Regions from separate parts of the Alloalcanivorax sp. C16-2 genome, predicted to be linked through region 2. Evidence: predicted binding sites of a transcription regulator. Region 2 holds the regulator's gene; the other holds the start of a gene.
The links. The regulator sigma-54, encoded in region 2, starts transcription at its own class of promoters, with help from an activator protein. The targets are predictions, from matches to a motif close to TGGCACNNNNNTTGCTNT.

Region 1 (7,099 bases), on a different contig from region 2:
GAATTCGCCCCGGGTTTCGACATCGTCACGCCTTCCGCTACGAGTATGGACTGATACCGTCGACACGCCTCCCCGGTAATAATGCACAAAAATGGTGTGAACCAGATTGCAAAACCAATATGCCGGTTGGCGCATTTTTGTTGTGGGTTATAGGGGATAACAATGACATCTTTCCAGGCTTGCTACCGTCTAACGGGAGCCGGTGGCGCTCTTGTTCTGTGTTGGGGGCTGGCCGCGGCCGGCCCGGCGCTGGCGGCGCCGGTGGACTATCTGATCGACGACGGCGAGGTGGTCGAACTGCCCGGCGACCGCCCCGATCCTTGGGATACCGGAGGCCATTTGTTCGTTGGCTTCGACGGCGTCGGCGAACTGACCGTGGCCGATGGGGCCGAGGTCAACGCCGGCTTCACCATTCTCGGCAACCTCGATGACTCGGCGGGCACCCTTACGGTGACCGGCGCGCAAACCCGGTTCAACAGCGCCAACGGCATGGTGTTCGGCGCGCTCGGCAGCGCCGATGTGCGGTTCGCCAACGGCGCCACCATCTCCTCCAACGGCTCCACCCTGGCCCAGGAAGAGAGCGGCGAGGCGGTGATGAGGGTGGAAGGCGCGGACACCGATTGGAACGTGGCCGCGACCCTGACCGTGGGTCAGCGCGGCCAGGCTGACCTGACTATCCAGAATGCGGATGTGCACTCCGACAGCTATCTGGTGCTGGGCCGCTACACCACCGGCAAAGGCACGGTGCACCTGGACGGCGGCCAACTGAGCAATGCCTTCTATGCCGCCGTGGGCCAGGCCGGTGAGGGCGTGGTCACCATGAGCAACGGTGCTCGCGTGCACACCGCCCAGGGCCTGCTCGGTTGGGAAAGCACCGCTCGTGGCGAGCTCCACATGACCGGCGCCGACACCCTCTGGTCCGGCCAAGGCTATCTGTTCGTGGGCTACCAGGGCGAGGGTCTGGCCACCGTGGCCGACGGCGCCACCGTGCGTATTGCCCCGGCGGGGGAGACACCGTCCCTGGTGATTATCGGCGGCCATCAGGATGCCCGCGGGCGTGTCTACCTGGGCGGCGAGACCACAGCCACCGGCGCCGGCTTTCTGGACGTGCAGGAAGTGCGTTTCTCCGGCGGTGACGGCGCCCTGGTGTTCAACCACACCGACCAGGGCTATGAGTTCCTCCCGGTGTTCAACGGCAATGGCCTGATCGAACACCGGGCTGGCGACACCGTCCTCAATGGCCAGTCCACCGGCTTCAGCGGCACCGCCAGGCTCACCGGCGGCACCCTGACGCTGGCCGCCGACCAGGCCTTGGGCAGCGGCACCCTGGAATTGGACGGCGGCACCCTCGCCACCCGAGGCACCGTGACCCTGGGCAATGCCCTGCGCCAACTCGCCGACACCACGCTGTGGGCCGGTGCGGGCACCGCTACCTTTACCGGCGCCCTGGACCTGGGTGACCACCTGCTCACCGTGGACGGTGACGGTGATACCGTCTTCTCGGGCGATATCAGCGCCGGCGCCGGTGCCCTGGAGAAAGTGGGCGGCGGCCGCCTGTCCCTGCTCGGCGATGCCAGCGCCTACGCCGGTCTGCATGAAGTGCGCGCTGGCGTGCTGGCGGTGGACGGCGCGCTCGGTGGCGAATTGACCGTGTTCAGCGGTGGGCGCCTGCAGGGCAATGGCCAGGTGGGCAGCACCGAAGTGCGCGCCGGCGGTATCCTGGCACCGGGCAATTCCATCGGCGCCCTGACGGTGGACGGGGATCTGACCCTGACGGACGGCGCCGCCTTCGAGGTGGAGGTGGACCCGGCCGGTAGCGCCGCCGATCACCTGCACGTTACCGGCCAGGCGACCCTGGCCGGCTCCGTAGTGCACATCGGCGAAGCCGGTGAATATCGGCCGATCAGCCGCTACCGCATTCTTACCGCCGACGGTGGGCTGGTGGACGGCTTCGACCAGGTGGCCTCGGACTTCCTGTTCCTGGACGCGGCGCTGCTCTATGACGCCAATAACGTGGACCTGGAACTGCGCCGTAACGACCTGAACTTCGCCGCCGTCGCCGAAACCGACAACCAGCGGGCGGTGGCCGCCGGGGTGCAGAGCCTGGGCGCCGGCAACGTGCTGCACGATACGGTGGCGCTGCAGACCGGCTCGCCGGCGGCGTTGGCCGCCGCCTACGACAGCCTCAGCGGTGAGGTGCACGCCAGTGCCGCCGGGGCGCTGCTGGAAGACAGCCGGCTGCTGCGGGACGCGGCCCTGGAGCGCTTCGGCGACGACGACCGGCTGGCCGCCGGCACCACTTTGGCGCGGGGCCAGGGCGTCACTGCCTGGCTGCGAGCCTACGGCAACGTGGGGCAGACCGATGGCGAGCCCGGCACCGCGGATCGTGACCGCGACACCCAGGGTGCTCTGCTGGGCGTGGATCGGGTGTTCACTGGCGGCGGCCGTGCCGGCGTTCTGCTCGGCGCCGGCCGTACCGATCTGAACCTGGCGGACCAGCGCGGCAGCGCCGACATCGACAGCGTCCACGCCGGCCTGTTCGGCGAGTACCGCCACGGCCCGGGTGCCCTGCGTGGCGGCCTGTTCTACAGCCATCACCGCATCGACACCCGTCGTCGGGCGGTCATGGGCGGGCTCAATGAATCCCTGGCCAGCGACCGGGACGCGGATACCTGGCAGGCGTTCGTGGAGGCGGCGCACCGTTTCGGGACCACTCGCAGCGTGGAACCGTTCGTGCGGCTGGCGCAGGTGCGCACGGTATTGCACGGTGGCGACGAGCACGGCGGCGACGCTGCCCTGCACGGCGCCCGGGAAACCCTGGACACCACCTTCAGCACCCTGGGGGCGCGGCTCTCCACCACCCTGGCCGGTGAGCCCACCACTCGCCTGTACGGCAGCCTGGGCTGGCAACATGCGTTGGGGGACACCACGCCGGAGGCGTCACTGCGTTTTGCCGGCGGTGGAGCCTTTACCGTTGAAGGGGCGCCACTGGCCCGCGATACCCTGGTGATGGAAGCCGGCTTCAGCTGGCTGCTGGCCCCGCGTGCCACCCTGACTCTCGGCTACCTGGGCGAGACCGGCGACGGCCGGGCCGACCATGGCGGCCAGGCCCGCTTCGGCTGGTCGTTCTGATCGCTTACCCGATGCCTTCCTGGCTCAGGGCTGATCGGCGGCGCTTTCCAGCGCCGCCACTTCCTTCTCCAGAGCGTCCAGCTTGGCGCGGGTGCGTTCCAGCACCTGGCGCTGCACTTCGAATTCTTCCCGGCTGACCAGATCCAGGCGTGTCAGGGTTTCGTTGAGTACCGCGCGCACGCTGTGCTCCACGTCCTGGCGCAGGCGACCCAGGTCGCCGGGCAAATGACGGCTGATGTCGGCCATCAAACGATCGATAAAGGCTTGGCTTTGCATGGCCGGAGGCTCCACTATTTCGGGGTCGGGCGAATCGGCGTCCGATGGTAGCACGGGCGCTCCGCCGTGGAGCACCGTAACGGCGTGCACCGTTTTGGGTTGTGGTCCAAACTGGTGCACTATAATGCCGCAAATGACCCGGCAGGACGCCAGGAACTAAGTTCTAACCCCCTGAGTTTGCGTGACTTTTTAAAACTGGCATGGGTCGTGCACAAAATGGGCTAGAGCGTTCGCGCGAGTGGATGGATCGGGAACCAAAGCGGGGCCTGAAACCCAACGAACGTCAACGGACGCGGTATAAGCGTTTGAAGGAGATAGAAATGAAACTGGTTACAGCCATTATTAAGCCGTTCAAATTGGACGACGTGCGTGAAGCACTGTCCGAGATCGGCGTCCAGGGCATCACCGTTACCGAGGTGAAGGGCTTCGGGCGTCAAAAAGGCCACACCGAACTGTACCGCGGCGCGGAATATGTAGTGGATTTCCTGCCCAAGGTGAAAATCGAAGTGGCGATCGCGGAAGCCAGCCTGGATCAGGTGATCGAGGCGATCACCAAGGCGGCCAATACCGGGAAGATTGGCGACGGCAAGATTTTCGTCACCACCCTGGAACAGGCCATTCGCATCCGCACCGGCGAGACCGGCGAGGACGCGATCTAAGTTTCAAAGCAACGTGTAATACGACCCATGCCAAGGTCCTGAACACGCTTCCAAATTCTCGGAGGGTTGCAACGTGGAAAATCAAATTTTCGAACTTCAGTACGCCATCGACACCTTTTATTTTCTGGTGTGTGGCGCGCTGGTAATGTGGATGGCCGCCGGCTTCGCCATGCTCGAGGCGGGTCTGGTTCGCGCCAAGAACACCACAGAGATTCTTGCCAAGAACGTGGCGCTGTTCGCCATCGCCTGCATCATGTACCTGGTGTGCGGCTACGCCATCATGTACGACGGTGGCATCTTCCTGAATGGCATTGAGTCCTTCGATCTGGCCGGCGTGCTGGCGGATTCCGCCTCCAACGGCTTCGACGGCGATTCCGTGTATTCCGCCGCGTCCGACTTCTTCTTCCAGGTGGTGTTCGTGGCCACCGCCATGTCCATCGTTTCCGGCGCCGTGGCTGAACGCATGAAGCTGTGGGCGTTCCTGGCCTTTGCCGTGGTCATGACCGGTTTCATCTATCCGATGGAAGGTTCCTGGACCTGGAACGGTGCCGACGTGTTTGGCATGTACAACCTGGGTGACCTGGGCTTCTCCGACTTCGCCGGTTCCGGCATCGTGCACATGGCCGGCGCCTCCGCCGCCCTGGCCGGTGTGCTGCTGCTCGGTCCGCGTAAAGGCAAATACGGCCCCAACGGTGAGATCCACGCGATCCCCGGTGCCAACCTGCCGCTGGCGACCCTGGGTACCTTCATCCTGTGGATGGGCTGGTTCGGCTTCAACGGTGGTTCCGTTCTGAAGCTGGGCGACGCCGCCAACGCGCACTCCGTGGCCATGGTGTTCCTGAACACCAATACCGCCGCCGCCGGTGGCGCCGTGGCCGCCCTGATCGTGGGCCGCTTCCTGTTCGGCAAAGCCGACCTGACCATGCTGCTCAACGGCGCCCTGGCCGGTCTGGTGACCATCACCGCCGAGCCTTCCACCCCGACCGCGCTCACCGCCACTCTGTTCGGTGCCCTGGGCGGCGTGCTGGTGGTGTTCAGCATCGTGGCCCTGGACAAGATGAAGATCGACGATCCGGTGGGCGCCATTTCCGTGCACGGTGTCGTGGGTCTGCTGGGCCTGCTGCTGGTGCCGCTCACCAACGACGGTTCCACCTTCACCGGCCAGATCGTTGGCGCCATCACCATCTTCGTCTGGGTGTTCGTGGCCAGCCTGATCGTGTGGGGCATCCTCAAGGCGGTCGTCGGTATCCGTGTCTCCGAAGAGGACGAGTACGAAGGCATGGACCTGGTGGACTGCGGCATGGAGGCTTACCCGGAATTCGTGAAAAGCTGATTCTGTTTCCTTCCTTGGAACAACCTTGGGCGCCTTCGGGCGCCCTTTTTTGTTCATCGCGGATTCTCCACGGGCGGTTGCGCTGGTATTGCCGTAGGAGCGACTTCAGTCGCGATGAAAAGGGCACCGCCGCTGATCGCGACTAAAGTCGCTCCTGCACCACGCTTCCGCGTTCTTCGCGAATATCCGGCGCCGCACCCAGGTGATCTTTTTGCGCTCTTTTACCCCCTGGTTACGTTCCGTGCCTGGAGTGGCCGGAGCGGGCTGCTAGAGTGAGTTCATGTCCGACTCACTCTCCCGGCCCTCCGGCCCGGCGGTGGTATGCCATGATTGCCACCTGCGTCTGGCGCGGCCCGGCGCCGACCGGGGCCATTGGTATTGCCCGCGCTGCGGCGCCCGCCTGGGCTCGCAGCACCGCTTGCGAGCCCAGGCGGTGATCGCGTTGGCGGCCACCGCCCTGGTGCTGTGGCTGCCGGCGATCAGCTTGCCGCTGGTTTACGTGGACCAGTTTGGCGCCGCCGGCTCGGTGACCGTGCTGTCCAGCGCGGCGGCGTTGTTCGGTGATCGGTACGGCCTGGTGGCCGCGGTGGTACTGGGCACTCTGGTGGTGATGCCGGCGGCGCAGATGACCGCGCTGCTGGTGGCCATGGCCCGGCTTCACGCCGGAGGCCGGCCGCGCCGCTGGTTGTGGTGGTACCGCCAGGGGCGGGAGTGGGCGATGCCGGAGATCTTCCTGCTTGGCGCGTTGATCGCCACCACGGAACTGGGTGAAAACACCAGCCTGCGGCTCGGTACCGGCCTGTTCTTCCTGCTGGGCCTGGTGGTGGCGCGCTGGGTGGCGGAAGGGCTGGCGGACCCGGCGGTGCTGGATCGTATTCTTGAACAACGGGACGCGGAGGCCGGTGATGCCGCCCGCCTCTAGACGGCTGGCCGCCTGGGCCCTGCTTGGCGCCGCCGCGGTTTGGCTGGTGCCCGCCAATCTGTTGCCGATCATGACCTTCGAGAGCATTGGCCGTGAGCAGTCCGGCACCATCGCCGATGGCGTGGTGCGGCTGGTGCAGTCGGGCATGCCGGTGCTGGCGTTGGTGGTGTTCACCGCCAGCCTGCTGATCCCGATTCTCAAGATTCTGGTGCTGGCGGTGGTGTACTGGCGCACGCCGGCGCACCCGTCCCCACGGGCGGCGATCCGTGCTTATCGTCTGGTTTACTGGATTGGCCGCTGGTCGATGCTGGACGTGTTCGTGGTGGCGTTGCTCGCCGGGTTGATGCGCTTCGGCAAGCTGGCCACCGCCAGCGCGGAGCCGGGTATTACCGCCTTCGCGCTGGCGGTGGTGCTGACCATGCTGTCCGCGCATGTTTTTTCCACTTCGCAACTCTGGGACCCCGACCATGGAAACGGTGCAAACCCGTAGCAGCCGCTGGCCCTCGCCAATCTGGCTGGTGCCCTTGATCAGTATCGTGCTGGCCGGCTGGCTGCTGTATCAGGAATTCCTCAGCAGCGATCGCCAGGTGGTGATCACCTTCGCCAATGGTGGCGGCCTGAAAACCGGGGTGCCGGTGAAGTATCGGGGCGTGCCGGTGGGTAAGGTGGACGAGATTCGCCTCAGTGACGATCTCAAGCAGGTGGAGGTGCACGCCAGCCTCAACCAGGACGCCAGGGAACTGGCCCGGGAGAACAGCCGCTTCTGGATCGTGGAGC
Region 2 (7,099 bases):
CGGTGTACGCCTCGTTCCGCGATATTTTTGGTGTCGCCGACGATGAACCGGATACCACGCCGGATCTGGTCTGACCGGCTTCAGCTCAGCAGTTGCGCGTAGAGCAGCGTCGCCAGCCCCAGAAAGGCCATGAAACCGACGATGTCGGTGACCGTGGTGAGCACCACCGACCCGGCCAGCGCCGGGTCGATCCCCATTTTCTTCATGACGATCGGAATCAACGCGCCGGCGCCGGCCGCCACCACCAGATTGAGCACCATGGCCGAGGCGATGATACCGCCCAGGCTCGGGTTGTCGAACCAGAGCGCCGCGGTGGTGCCGATCACCGCCGCCCATAGCAAGCCGTTGAGTGCCCCCACCGACAGTTCCTTGAACAGCAGATAGCGGGTGTTGCCCGCCTGTACCTGGCCCAGGGCCATGGCGCGAATCACCAGGGTCAGGGTCTGGCTGCCGGCGATGCCGCCCATGCTGGCGACGATCGGCATCAGCACCGCCAGGGCGACCACTTTTTCCAGGGTGTTCTCGAACAGGCTGATCACCGCCGAGGCGGCCAGGGCGGTGAGCAGGTTGATGCCCAGCCAGAGCGCGCGGCGGCGGGCGGTCTGCCACACCGAGCCGAAGGTGTCCTCGTCCTCGTCCAGGCCGGCCATGCCCATCAGTGAGTGGGCGGCTTCCTCGCGGATCACGTCCACCACGTCGTCAATGGTGATCCGGCCCACCAGCACGCCGTTTTCGTCCACCACCGGGGCCGTCACCAGGTCAAACCGTTCGAACAGCTTGGCCACGTCGTGTTCGGAACGGTGGGCGGGGATTGCCTCCACATCGGTGCGCATGGCTTCGCGCACCGTGGTGCCCGGGTCGGAGATCAACACCTTGGTAAGCGGTAGTACCCCCACGAACTGATTCTTGCGGTTAACCACCAGCAGGTTGTCGGTGGTCTCGGGTATTTCACCACGGCGGCGCAGGTAGCGTTGCACCACCTCGAAGGTGATCTCCGGGCGCACCGTGATCACGTCGGTGTTCATCAAGCCGCCGGCGGTGTCCTCCGGGTAGCTCATCACCTGTTCCAGGCGCTCCCGGTTCTGGGCGTCCAGGCCGGCGAGCACCTGGCTGGTAACCTGCTCGGGCAACTCCTGGAGGAGGTCGGCCAGGTCGTCGGTGTCCAGGTCCTCGACCAGGGTGACCAGTTCTTCCGGCGGCAGGTCGCGCAGCAGCTCCACGCGGACTTCTTCGCCCAGATACTGCAGTACCTCGGATTCCTGCTCCTGGTTGAGCAGTTGCCAGAGGATTTCCCGTTCCCGGGGTGGGGATGATTCGATCAGGTGGGCGGCTTCGGCACCGGGCAGGTTGTTGAGTAACTGACGCACCTGGGAAAAAGTGCCGCTGGCCAGGGCCCGGTTAACCGTCTTGAGATTGCGTTGATGCTGCGTGTTTTCCGACATGACCCCTCCTCGCCAACGGACAGTTTAACCCAGGCGTGATGACGGAAGGATCAAAGGATGCAAAAGGGAGGGGTCACTCGCCTTCGTCGAACTTGCGCTGGAACAGATCGGTGAGCTCGTCCATGGCCGGTGCTTCGTCCTCGCCGTCCACGCGCACGCGCAGCTCGGTGCCCTTGGCGGCGCCCAGGGTAAGCAGGCCCATGATGCTTTTGGCGTCGATGCGGCGCTCGCCATGCACCACCTCGATGGCGCAGCTGTAGCGCGAGGCCACGCTGACCACCTTGGCGGCGGCGCGGGCGTGCAGGCCGAGCTTGTTGGTGATGGTCAGGTCCCGCTCGATCATCCGTCCAGCTCCCGGTGACGCACGTGCAGGGGGACGCCTTCCTCGCGCAGACGAAGGGCGAGCTGCTCGGTGATGTAGACGGAGCGGTGCCGGCCGCCGGTGCAGCCCACCGCCACGGTGACGTAGCTGCGATCATTGGCGCCATAGGCGGGCAGCCAGCGGTCCAGAAAGTGAAAGATATCGTCGAGCATGGCGCCGCTTTCCGGGTGGCCGCGCAGAAACTCGGCCACCTTTTCGTCACGCCCGGTGAGCGGACGCAGGTCTCCCTGCCAGTGCGGGTTGGGCAGGGCGCGTACGTCGAATACCAGGTCCGCATCGTGGGGCAGGCCGTTCTTGTAACCGAACGACTGGATCAGCAGGGACAGCCGCACGTCCCGGCGCGCTACCCGCTGGCGGATCATGTTGCGCAGGGTGTGCACATCCAGGTTGCTGGTGTCGATGACCAGGTCGGCGAGCATGCGGATGTCGGCGAGCAGGCGCGCTTCCAGGGCGATGGCGTCGGCCAGGGTGCGTTCGTCGCCGCTCAACGGGTGACGGCGCCGGGTGGCGCTGAAGCGCTTGAGCAGGGTGGCCGGCTCCGCCTCCAGGAAGATGATCTCGGTGTCCAGCTGTTGCTGGCGCAGTTCCTCGATGATGTGGTTGAAGGCCAGCAACTGGCGTGGCAGGTTGCGCGCGTCCACGCCCACGGCGACCCGTTCCAGGGCGTGTTCCTCATTCTGGAGTTGGGCGGCGAGGGTAGGCAACAGGCCAAGGGGCAGGTTGTCCACGCAGTAATAGCCATGGTCTTCCAGCGCTTGCAGGGCGGTGGTCTTGCCCGAGCCGGAGCGACCGCTGAGGATGGTCAGTTTCATAAGGCGCGACGGTTCCGGTGTGATCAGGAGGCCAGGCGTATTTCCGCTTCCGACTCCACCGCCGTCTGGTAAAGATGGTGGCTGCCCCTGGCATGGCGCAGATCGTCACGATAGTCGTCGTCGTTGAACAGGTTGGCCAGGTGGCTGAGCGTCTTGAGATGCTGTTCCGGGTTCTGTTCGGGCACCAGGAGCACGAACACAAGATCCACCGGGCGGCCATCCACGGCATCGAAGTCCACCGGCTCCGCCAATTTCAACAGCAGCCCCACGGCGGCGTCGCAGTGGCCGAGCCGGCAATGGGGGATGGCGATGCCCTCGCCGATGCCGGTGGAACCCAGTTTTTCCCGGGCCACCAGGGCGTCGAAGACTTCTTGCTCGTTAAGACCACCACAGCTGGCCGCGGCCAGCTGGGCGATCTGATCGAGCAACCGTTTTTTGCTGGTAACCGCTACCTCGTCGTAGGTGCGGTCTTCGGTGAGCAGTTCACGTACTCGCATAGTCAGGGTCTGTCGGGTCGGACCTAGTGGCCGTGCTTACGGCCCACGGTCTTTTCCTTGTGTTTGAGGATTTGCCGGTCCAGCTTGCTGGTCAGGGCGTCAATGGCCGCGTACATGTCGTCCGCGTGGGCGGTGGCGAACAGGTCGGCACCGGAAATGTGGATGGTGGATTCCGCCTTGTGGGACTTGGGCTCCGGCGACAGGATCACCTGGATGCTGGTGATCTGGTCGGAGTGGCGTTCCAGTTTGGAGAATTTCTCGTCCACATAGTCACGCAGGGCGTCGGTGATATCCAGGTGGTGGCCACTGAGGTTGATTTGCATAGCTGGCTCCTTCTCTCTATTGAAAGAGATGTCCTTTTTTACCGTTCAAACCAGTCGCTTACGCGCGCTGGAGGACGGGATTCGCATCGCCTCTCGGTACTTGGCGACGGTGCGGCGCGCCACCTTGATACCCTGGTCGTTGAGCAGGTTCGCCAGCTTGTTGTCGCTGAGCGGCTTGCGAGGGTTCTCGGCGGCGACCAGCTTCTTAATGATGGCACGAATGGCCGTGGAGGAACACTCACCGCCGCCGTCCGTGTCCACATGGCTGGAAAAGAAGTACTTAAGTTCGAACACGCCCCGGGGAGTCAGCATGAATTTTTGGTTGGTGACCCGGCTGATGGTGGATTCGTGCATTTCCACCGCCTCGGCGATGTCGGCCAGGACCAGCGGTTTCATGGCCTCCTCGCCGTAGTTGAAGAAGTCCTGCTGGACCTCGACGATGCGGCTGGCCACCTTGAGCAGGGTGTCGTTGCGGCTTTGCAGGCTTTTCAGGAACCACTTGGCTTCCTGCATGCAGTTACGCAGGTACTGGCCGTCTTCACCGCCTACCTGGCGGGCCATGTGGGCGTACTGGGCATGCAGGTTGACCTTGGGCAGCACTTCCTCGTTGAGTTCCACCCGCCAGCCGCCGCGATGGGCGCGCACCACCACGTCGGGCACGGCGTAATCCACCTCTTCGCCACCGATCTGTTGCCCGGGCGCGGGGTCCAGGGTACGCAGCACCGCCAGGGCCGCGACCAGGTCCGCCTCGCCCACGCCGAGGGTGCGGCGCAGGCCGGCGTAGTCGTGTTTCTCAAGCAGTTCCTGATGGTCGAGGATGGCCCGGGCGGTGCCCAGGTGTTCGGTGTCCCCCGGCAATTGTGCCAATTGCACGCCCAGACACTCGGCCAGGTCGCGGCTGGCCACGCCCACCGGATCGAATTGCTGCAGCCGGTGCAGCACGGCCACCACCTCGTCCTCTTCCACCGGGTCGTCCGGGTCGTTGATCTGGGTTTCCGCGGTGGTCAGCAGGTCGGCCAGGGATACCGTTACGTAACCGCGTTCGTCCAGGGCTTCGAGAATGATCTGCGCGATCACCCGGTCGCGGTCGCTCATCGGGGTCAGGTTGAGCTGCCATTCCAGGTGCTCAAGCAGGGTTACCGGGTTGGCGTGGCGCTGCTGCCAGGCATCGGCGTCGTCACCTTCACCGCTGGAACCGGCGCTGCTCTGGCCCACGTAGAGGTCGTCCCAGTCACTGTCGGTTTCCACCTGGCCCTCGACCAGGTCATCGAGGGCGTCATCGCGCTCCAGGTCGAGATCGCCGTCGGCGTCGCCGTCCGAATCATCGGCGGAGAAGTCCTCGGCGCCGTCCTCCAGCTCCAGCAGCGGGTTGTTTTCCACCGCCTGCTGGATCTCCATGCGCAGGTCCAGCGTCGACAGTTGCAGCAGGCGGATCGCCTGTTGCAGCTGGGGCGTCATGGTGAGCTGCTGGCCGATTTGCAGTTGTAGGGTGGGTTTCATGCTGCCTGTGAGGTCATTGTTCTCGCGAAGACCGGCAGCATAGCAGCATCAAATCAGATTAAGCAATAATCATGCCAGGTATTGCGTTTTGGGGGAGGAGGGTGTAGGGCGGGGAGCCGGCTCTCAGAGCCGGAAGTCCGCCCCAAGGTAGACATCCCGAACCTGCTGGTTACCCAGGATGGAGGACGAATCGCCCTCGGCGATGATGTGCCCGGTACTGACAATATAGGCCGTGTCGCAGATGTCCAGAGTTTCCCGCACATTGTGGTCGGTGATCAGCACGCCGATGCCGCGATCCTTGAGGTGGCGGATGATGCCTTTGATATCGTTCACGGAGATCGGGTCGACCCCGGCGAAGGGTTCGTCGAGCAGGATGAAATCCGGGTCCGTGGCCAGGCCGCGGGCGATTTCCGCGCGCCGCCGCTCGCCGCCGGACAGGCTCATGCCCATGGAGTCGCGAATGTGGTCGATATGGAACTCCTGGAGCAGGTTCTCCAGGCGCTCCTTGCGCTCTTCGTTGGACAGGTTCTTGCGGGTTTCCAGGATCGCCATGATGTTCTGCTCCACGGTCAGGCGGCGGAAGATGCTCGCCTCCTGGGGCAGGTAGCCGATGCCGCGCTGGGCGCGACCGTGCATGGGCAGGTGGGTGATGTCGTTGCCGTTGATCTCGATGCGACCGGCGTCGGCGGCCACCAGCCCCACGATCATGTAGAAGCAGGTGGTCTTGCCGGCGCCGTTGGGGCCCAGCAAGCCGACGATCTGGCCGGCTTCCACTTCCAGGGACACGTCCTCGATGACGCGGGTGTTCTTGTAGCTCTTGGCCAGGTTATGGGCGCTCAGATGTGCCATTCAGGGAGTCTCCGCCTGGTCCTGCTGGTTGTCGCTGCCGCCGGCATCGCCATCGGTGGCCGGCTGCTCATCGTCGGTGTCGCCGGCTTTTCCGGTGTTCTTGGCCGGGATCACCAGGCGCACCCGCTTGTCGCCCTCGCTGCTGGCGTCCACCCGCCGGGAATCCAGATTGTATTCCACGCGGGCACCCTCGAAGGTGTTGCCCTGGTGGTCCACATGGGCGTCGCCGGTGAGCACCAGGCGGCGGGTGGTCAGGTCGTAGACCAGGTTGCTGGCGCGGGCCTGCAGTTCCTTGCCTTCCTTCATGCGCACCGGATTGCCGGTGGCCTCGACGCGCACCAGTTCATTGTTTTCGGTGAACAGGCGGATCACGTCGGCGTACAGGTGGCGGTTGCCCTGGATCATTTCCGCGTTGCCCCGGTACACGCCGGTGCCGGCGCTCTGCTCGAAGGTGGCGCTGTCGGCGCTTACTTCCACCGGCTGGCCGCCGGGGGGCTGGGCGGCGCCGGCCAGGCCGGTGAGCAGCAGGCCGAGCATCAGGCCCAGGCGGCGCGGATCAATTACCCGTGAATTCACTTACCACTCCTTGTTCGAGGGTCATTTCGCCGCTGGTCAAGTCGGCGTCCATGCGGCCCGCCCGGGTGCTGCCGTCCCGGTGGCGCAGGGTCAGATCACCGGGCGCGCGCACCCGGTTTTCCTTGTTCAGATAGCGCAACTCCCCGGTGGTCAGGTCGACACCGTTGGTTTCGCTGTGGGCCTTGACCTGGTCCAGGAAGACGATGACGTCGCCATTGTCGCGCACTTCACCACGCTGGGAGTGGATGGTCCAGGCGCCGTTTTCATTTTCCATGCGCAGGTCCGGGGCGATGAGCTGGGTCAGGGCCTGGCGCTGGTACTGTTCCAGATGGTCGGCCTTGAGGTCGTACTGCACCTGCCCGGTTTCCGGGTCATAGGCCTTGGCGGTGATGTTGTCGGCGATGATCAGCGGCGCGTTGAGGAAGGCCTCGCGGTCTTCCTCCAGGGGGTTGTCCCACTCGTGCAGGGTCATCAGCACGATCAGGCCGAGCAGGATCACCCCGGTGGCACTGAGCAGACCCTGACGCTTCATGGCGCCTCCCGCAGGGCGATCAGGGCGTCGCAGATCTCACGCACCGCGCCCTCGCCGCCGCGGGCGGTGGTGACATGGTCGGCGGCGTCCTTGGCGCAGGCGTGGGCGTTGGCCGGGGCGAAGGTGATCCGCGCCCATCGCAGGGCGCCCACATCCGGCTCGTCGTCGCCGGCGTAGCCGGTTTCC

Region 1: the regulator sigma-54 is predicted to act here: its motif matches at 3,605-3,622, upstream of glnK (P-II family nitrogen regulator).

Annotation. Positions count from the first base shown of each region.
Region 1 is NZ_JBKFTL010000001.1:506,816-513,914, forward strand. Features, by position in the region: gene ACLD02_RS02395 (alkyl sulfatase dimerization domain-containing protein) at 1-54, shown strand, start outside; gene ACLD02_RS02400 (autotransporter domain-containing protein) at 163-3,132, shown strand; gene ACLD02_RS02405 (accessory factor UbiK family protein) at 3,157-3,408, opposite strand; gene glnK (P-II family nitrogen regulator) at 3,729-4,067, shown strand; gene ACLD02_RS02415 (ammonium transporter) at 4,141-5,400, shown strand; gene ACLD02_RS02420 (paraquat-inducible protein A) at 5,681-6,322, shown strand; gene ACLD02_RS02425 (paraquat-inducible protein A) at 6,306-6,812, shown strand; gene ACLD02_RS02430 (intermembrane transport protein PqiB) at 6,790-7,099, shown strand, end outside.
Region 2 is NZ_JBKFTL010000002.1:620,285-627,383, reverse strand. Features, by position in the region: gene ACLD02_RS13165 (BPSS1780 family membrane protein) at 1-74, shown strand, start outside; gene mgtE (magnesium transporter) at 81-1,442, opposite strand; gene ACLD02_RS13155 (HPr family phosphocarrier protein) at 1,516-1,785, opposite strand; gene rapZ (RNase adapter RapZ) at 1,782-2,636, opposite strand; gene ptsN (PTS IIA-like nitrogen regulatory protein PtsN) at 2,660-3,133, opposite strand; gene hpf (ribosome hibernation-promoting factor, HPF/YfiA family) at 3,157-3,456, opposite strand; gene ACLD02_RS13135 (RNA polymerase factor sigma-54) at 3,502-4,956, opposite strand; gene lptB (LPS export ABC transporter ATP-binding protein) at 5,080-5,805, opposite strand; gene lptA (lipopolysaccharide transport periplasmic protein LptA) at 5,806-6,381, opposite strand; gene lptC (LPS export ABC transporter periplasmic protein LptC) at 6,362-6,913, opposite strand; gene ACLD02_RS13115 (KdsC family phosphatase) at 6,910-7,099, opposite strand, start outside.